Regions from separate parts of the Kocuria sp. ChxB genome, predicted to be linked through region 1. Evidence: riboswitches for the same ligand, from Rfam matches in the RefSeq annotation. Region 1 holds a riboswitch; each other region holds the start of a gene.
The links. A riboswitch is a leader RNA that binds a small molecule or an ion and turns the genes downstream of it on or off. The one in region 1 is predicted to bind thiamine pyrophosphate.
Positions count from the first base shown of each region.

Region 2: linked by a shared signal. The riboswitch ahead of P8S73_RS01940 (bifunctional hydroxymethylpyrimidine kinase/phosphomethylpyrimidine kinase) and the one ahead of P8S73_RS06535 (3-oxoacyl-ACP reductase) in region 1 are both predicted to bind thiamine pyrophosphate.
Region 3: linked by a shared signal. The riboswitch ahead of P8S73_RS05530 (ECF transporter S component) and the one ahead of P8S73_RS06535 (3-oxoacyl-ACP reductase) in region 1 are both predicted to bind thiamine pyrophosphate.

Region 1 is NZ_CP121123.1:1,481,345-1,483,536, forward strand. Features, by position in the region: gene P8S73_RS06530 (hypothetical protein) at 155-376, shown strand; TPP riboswitch at 901-1,034, shown strand; gene P8S73_RS06535 (3-oxoacyl-ACP reductase) at 1,080-1,844, shown strand; gene P8S73_RS06540 (LLM class flavin-dependent oxidoreductase) at 1,846-2,192, shown strand, end outside.
Region 2 is NZ_CP121123.1:449,842-452,033, reverse strand. Features, by position in the region: gene P8S73_RS01945 (Rne/Rng family ribonuclease) at 1-1,094, shown strand, start outside; TPP riboswitch at 1,186-1,279, shown strand; gene P8S73_RS01940 (bifunctional hydroxymethylpyrimidine kinase/phosphomethylpyrimidine kinase) at 1,267-2,192, shown strand, end outside.
Region 3 is NZ_CP121123.1:1,259,438-1,261,629, reverse strand. Features, by position in the region: gene mnhG (monovalent cation/H(+) antiporter subunit G) at 1-348, shown strand, start outside; gene P8S73_RS05535 (DUF4235 domain-containing protein) at 478-750, shown strand; TPP riboswitch at 915-1,021, shown strand; gene P8S73_RS05530 (ECF transporter S component) at 1,078-1,701, shown strand; gene P8S73_RS05525 (ABC transporter ATP-binding protein) at 1,698-2,192, shown strand, end outside.

The sequences.
Region 1 (2,192 bases):
CCACAATGATGGCCACCCACATAGTTGTATTCATGGCCCCAAGCTATCAACCAGATTTCCGACTACCGCGCACTACCCGCGTTCCAGATGTGAGGTGAATCGTTGGCAAAACTGCGCGCCTGACATGAGAGGCCACCCTGCCTACGGTGGGGGCATGCTGAAACGGAAATCGGTGGGCTTGCTGATCCAGGGGTCCGCGATGGTGGCCCTCTTCGTGATCACCGTCATTGGAGCGCGGGAATCGTGGCTGCTCATGACCCTAGAACTGCTTTTTGCCGTCATCTTCTTCACCAAGGCGGTGCAAGCACGGCGTGCAGAAGTCGAGGCGGAGCGCCGTCGAGCGGCGCGCCGCCCCGCGAGCAACGGCCTGACCTGACCGAGCCGCCACCGGCAGGACCGGCTATTAAGGATTGCGGCGCGGCTGTGGCTTGGAAACACGAGCCAACATCAGGCTGATTCCCCACAGGAACAGGACCAGCAGCGGTACGAGAGTCATCATGGACGGCTCGTCCACGACTATCACGCCGCCCACGTTCTCCCAGGTGCACGTGTGGCCCAGTGGCACCCAGCTCCACCCCGGCTCACCGTAGATCGAGCTTCCGTCGCCCAGTTCGCAGGACAGAGATCCGGAGTGCACGAGTCGCTCCGCCACGAGCCCTCCGATCCAGGCGAGCATCGCTGCGAGCCACAGCACCCATCCGACGTTGCTTGCCCGTGAAGCGGCTGTTCGGTGTGACATTCACCCGTCTCCGTTCTGGCTGCTGTGCCCCACCGCCGAGCGCCGAGCGCACTGTCGGTAATTTGGTCCCGCCACTTTCTTACCAGGGTTCCCTGCGACTTCGTCCTTCCCGGTCAATCCACCCACTTGATCCTCGTCAGACTTCCCTGGCTACACTGACCACCAGTGACACGGGGTGCCGCCACCCTCCCTCCCAGCCCCACCGGGCGGACGGACGGGGCACCGCAGCGGCTGAGATGACACCCGTCGAACCTGTCCAGTTAGTACTGGCGAAGGGATGTCACGGTCGCACCGCGCAGGTGGCGCACCGCTTTCTTCGCCGTGAGCCACAGGAGTGAGCATGTGGATCGAGAACACCATCGTCCTGGTCACCGGCGGAGCCCGCGGGCTCGGGGAGCACCTCAGCCGGGCGTTCGCGCGCGAGGGTGCGCGCGTCGTCGTGAACTACCACTCCAGCGAGGAGCGGGCCCGTGCGCTGGTCAGCGAACTCGGGGAGGACAGGGCACTCGCGATTCAGGCGGACGTGACCGACGCCCAGCAGGTGCAGGACATGGTCACCCAGGCCAGGGAGCACTTCGGCGCGCCGGTCACGGTGGCGGTGAACAACGCCCTGGTGGACTTCAGCTTCAACGGGGACGCCCGCCCCACCCTGGAGAATCTGACCGCCGAGAACCTCACCCAGCAGTTCCAGGGCGCCGTGGTGGGCGCCCTCAACGTGATGCAGGCGGTCACCCCGGGCATGGCGGAGGCGGGCGAGGGGCGCATCATCAACATCGGCACCAACCTCTTCCAGAACCCCGTGGTCCCCTACCACGACTACACCGCCGCGAAGGCCGCCCTGCTCTCCCTCACCCGCACCGCCGCCAAGGACCTCGGCCCGCAGGGCATCACCGTGAACATGATCTCCGGCGGCCTGCTGCGCACCACGGACGCGAGCGCCGCCACCCCGGACGAGGTCTTCGACTTCATTGCCGCCGGCACTCCCCTGGGCCGTGTGACCACCCCGGAGGAGTTCGCGGACACCGCCCTGTTCTTCGCCTCGGACTGGTCCCGCGGGGTCACCGGCCAGAACCTGGTGGTCGACGGCGGGCTGGTGATGGACTGACATGGCCCGCCGCCTCCACCTCAACGCGTTCCTCTACGGCGCCGGCCACCACCAGGCCGCGTGGCGCGCGCCCAACTCCTCGGTGCACCGCCTCACGAACATCAGCTACTACGAGGAGCTCGCGCAGACCGCCGAGCGCGGCCTGTTCGACGCCGTGTTCTTCGCGGACGGCCACAGCGTGGGCGACGTGTCCGGCGGACCCCACTGGTCCCTGGAACCGCTGACCGCCCTGTCCGCGATGGCGCGCGCCACCGAGCGCATCGGCCTGGTGTGCATAGTGTCCTCCACGTTCTTCACGCCGTTCCACGCGGCCCGGATGCTCGCGTCCCTGGACCACATCTCGGGCGG
Region 2 (2,192 bases), 1.0 Mb from region 1:
ACCCCCTCAAGGGTCGCTCCACGGCCACCGCGCCGGACCACCGCGGCGGCAACCGCAACGAGCGCAAGCGCTCGCGGCAGAAGCAGAACCAGCCGCAGGACAAACCCCGGTCGAACAACCGGGGTGGCGCGGACGACCAGCAGCAGGCCCGGGACGAGGCCGCCCGCACGGCGTTCGCAAACATCGCGGCCGCCTCCTCCCACGAGGACGACGACGCCCAGGGCGGGTCCCGCGGCGGAGCCGAGCACAAGGACTCGACCGGCCAGCACGCAGGGCACGGGAACCAGGGTCCGGAGCAGGCGTCCGAGCACGGTTCGGCGGACTCCGAGAGCGGGCGGCGTCGGAAGAAGCGTCGCGGCAAGCGCAGCCGCGGTCGTGGGAACCAGGGCGAGGACACCGCCACCGAGAACGGTGGGAACGGTGCCTCCGAACCCCGCGGCGAGCACGCCGCGGGTGACGCCGGGTCCAGCCTGACGATCCACGGTGAGGTCATCGAGCTCCCCCAGGGGCAGAAGGACGAGCGCGCGGAGCAGGAGGCGCTCACCCTGGACTCGCTCTCCGCGGCCTTCTCGGCCGAGGACTCCGGTGAGGACGCGTCGCAGGACCGCACCGGGTCCGGTCGCGGCTCCGGACGGCGGGGCGGCGAGGGCTTGAAGGGCCGCGGGGGACGTTCTACGGGCCAGCGCGGCCGGGGTCGCGGCAACGGCGCGGCGTCGTCCGACGCCGAGCAGGACCGGTCCGAGCAGTCCGAGAGCTCCGCGCCGGAGCGGGACGCCCCGAAGCAGTCGCCGTCCGAGGGCGGCTCCGGGCAGCAGACCCCGTCCCGGCGCGCCACCGCGGCACAGCCCTCCGCGTCCGCCGCTGATGCCGCTCCCGCCAGGCGCCGCCGCGGCTCCCGCCGCGCCGTGGCTCCCACGGCCGCACCGGGTGCCGGAAGCGTGGAGACCCGTGAGTACGACGCCGCCGAGCGCTCGGCCACGCGGTTCACCGCCGCGGCCGCGCCCGTGGGCTCGGCCTCCTCGGACGGCCAGCCCACCATCGTGGGTGTGGGCGTGAGCGCCCGGGACATCACGATGACCCCCAAGGGGGACTGACGCCCCGCGCGGCCCTCCCGGGAGGGCCGCGGGGGACCACCCACCACAGGAGCGCTCGGACTCGTCCGGGCGCTCCTGTGGCATGATCGGGACCACGTGCACGGGGTGCCGCACGGCGGCTGAGAACACACCCGTAGAACCTGATCTAGCTCGTACTAGCGAAGGGAATGTCGTGAACCCCACGCCTTCTGTCCCCGCCCCCCGCGTCCTCTCGATCGCCGGCACGGACCCCACGGGTGGTGCCGGGCACGCCGCGGACCTGAAGTCCATCGCCGCCATGGGCGGCTTCGGGCTGAGCGTGGTCACTGCGGTGGTCGCGCAGAACACGCGGGGCGTGGTGGCGGTCCACACCCCACCCGTGTCCGTGCTGCAGGCGCAGTTGGACGCCGTGGCGCAGGACGTGGAGCTGGATGCCGTGAAGGTCGGGATGCTCGGCTCGGTGGACGTCATCGAGACGGTGGGGGCGTGGCTCGCGGCCCACCGTGCGCCCGTGGTCGTGATCGACCCCGTCATGGTGGCCACCGCCGGGGGGCGTCTGCTCGCATCCGACGCCGAGGACGCGCTGCGCGGCATCCTGCACCACGCGGACCTGATCACCCCCAACCTGCCCGAACTCGCCGTGCTCGCGGAGCGGCCCGTGGCCACCACGTGGGACGATGCGCTCGAGCAGGGCCGGGCCGTGGCGGAGACCTTCGGCACGCGCGTGCTGGTCAAGGGCGGGCACCTGAGCGGGGAGTCCACCCCGGACGCCCTCGTGGTCCCGGGCCGGGCCGAGCCCGTGGCCCAGTACTCGGGGACGAGGGTGGCCACGCGCAACACCCACGGGACCGGGTGCTCACTGTCGTCTGCGGTGGCCACGGTCGTGGCGCGCACGGGGGACTGGGCACAGGGGATCGACACCGCCCGCCGCTGGCTGCGTGGTGCGCTGCGCGCTGCGGACTCCCTGCACGTGGGCCACGGCAACGGCCCGGTCCACCACTTCCACCACGTCCAGGACCTCGTCACGGACCCCGCCTTCGTGGCGGCGTCGTGCGGGGGCACCGGGGATCCCGGCACACGCTTCACCGACGAGCTCTGGGAGGCGAGCGCGCCGATCCG
Region 3 (2,192 bases), 220 kb from region 1:
ACGGACGTGGCAGCAGTGGTGTGCCTGGTCGCGGGGACGTTCATGTCGCTCGCGGCCGCGGTGGGTCTCGTGCGCTTCCCCGATCTGCTCTCCCGCATGCACGCGGGCACCAAGCCCCAGGTCTTCGGGCTGCTCCTGCTGCTCACCGCCCTCGCGCTCGCCAGCGGGGAGCCCCGGATGGTCCCCCTGCTGGTCCTCGCGTGGATCTTCCAGCTGCTCACGGTCCCGGTCTCCGCGCACATGGTGGGCCGTGCGGCCTACCGTTCCAAGCACCTGCACGAGGAGAACCTCGTGACGGACGAGCTGCGTGACGTGGTGGCCCGCGCCGGCGAGGACCGTCCCGACTGACGACACACGCGGTGGTGCCACCCGGGCAGGTGGCGCCACCCCGGCTCACGGGTTCGTATGCTGGGGTGGGAGCACGACGCCGCCGGCCACCACGCGCCGGCGGCACTTTCGAAAACCGAGGAGAATCCCATGAACAAGGCGATGGACATTTTCGGCACGGTGGCCTCTCTGGGCGGCGTGGCCGTGGCCAACAAGGCTCTGACCGTGGCGTGGAAGCAGGTCACGGGCAACGAGCCCCCCGCCAAGAACCCGGACGAGGACGAGGCCTGGCGCGACATCATCATCTGGGCCATGATCACCGGTGTGGTGGGCACGGTCATCAAGGTGGGTATCGCCCGCCAGGTGTCCAAGATGCAGTCCGACGACAACGACTCCACGAAGTCCTCGCAGACCGAGGTCTGAGTCCTGCTCCCGCGGCTCGCCCGCCGGTGAGGACCACGCGTCACTGGACGCGTCCTCGCGGCGGGAGTGCGCGGGACCGGGGTGCGGCGCGCACCTCGCACCACGGCGGTCGGCCGGGGCGCCTCGAGCACCCCGGCCGACCGCCGTGGTGGTCTAGACTGGTGGCTCAACGACAGGGGAGCGCCACCGCGGCGCTGAGAGTGCGCGCGAGCGCAGACCCTCGAACCTGATCCGGTTCATACCGGCGCTAGGGAGTCGAGCATCTCAAGAGCCCGTCCGCGGTGCGCGGGGGCTCTTCCCCTCCTGGAACCTTCAGGAGGAGTTCTCATGACACAGCTCAGCAGCACCCCCACCGGAACCGCACGGGGTACCGCCCGCACGCAGTCCTGGCGGGTCGTGGACATCGTGGTGGCGGCGGTCCTCGCCGCGGCGTGCGCGGTGATCTTCTGGATGTGGTCCAACCTGCTGTACCCCGTGGTGTCCACGGCCGCGGTGGCGTATCCGCCCTCGGCGGGGCTGATCTCGGGCGGCTGGCTCGTGGCGGGCACCCTGGGCGCGCTCATCATCCGCAAGCCCGGCGCGGCCCTGTTCTGCGAGCTGCTCGCGGCGGTGCTGGAGGGCTTCCTGGGAACCCACTTCGGGTGGACCGTGGTGATCTCCGGTCTCGTCCAGGGTCTCGGAGTGGAGCTCGTGTTCCTCCTGACGCGCTACCGCCGCTTCGGCCTGGCCGTGGCCACCGCGGCCGGTGCGCTCTCGGGACTCTTCCTCGGGGTGAGCGAGGACATCATGTACAACTACGAGTGGGCGCTGGACCAGAAGGTCGTCTACGCCGCCCTCACCACCCTCTCGGGTGCGGTGATCGCCGGTGCCCTGATGTGGCTCGTGGTGCGTGCACTGCAGGCCACCGGGGTGCTGGGGGCCCTGGCCTCCGGCGCCACGCGCCGTCGATGACGGAACCGGCGGGGTCTGCGCCCACCGGCGCGGCCGTGCGGCTGGAGCGGTTCGGGTGGCACTACCCCGGCCGTCAGGATCCGAGCCTGCGTGACGTCACCGCCGTGGTCGAACCCGGGGAGCGCGTGTTGCTGCTGGGGCCGTCCGGCGCCGGGAAGTCCACGCTGCTGCAGGCCCTCGCGGGGGTGGAACAGGATCCGGACGGGCAGTCCCGCTCCGGCGGGCTGAGCGTGGACGGCGTGGACCCACGGGAGGCGCGCGGGGCCGTGGGCTTCATGCACCAGGACCCCGAGACCCAGGTGATCCTTTCCCGCGTGGGGGACGACGTCGCGTTCGGGCTGGAGAACATCTCGGTGCCCCTCGAGCAGATCTGGCCCCGCGTGGACGAGGCGCTCGCGCGGGTGGGGCTGACGCTGCCCCTCGCGCACTCCACCACGGCCCTGTCCGGCGGGCAGAAGCAGCGTCTCGCGCTCGCGGGCGTCATGGCCATG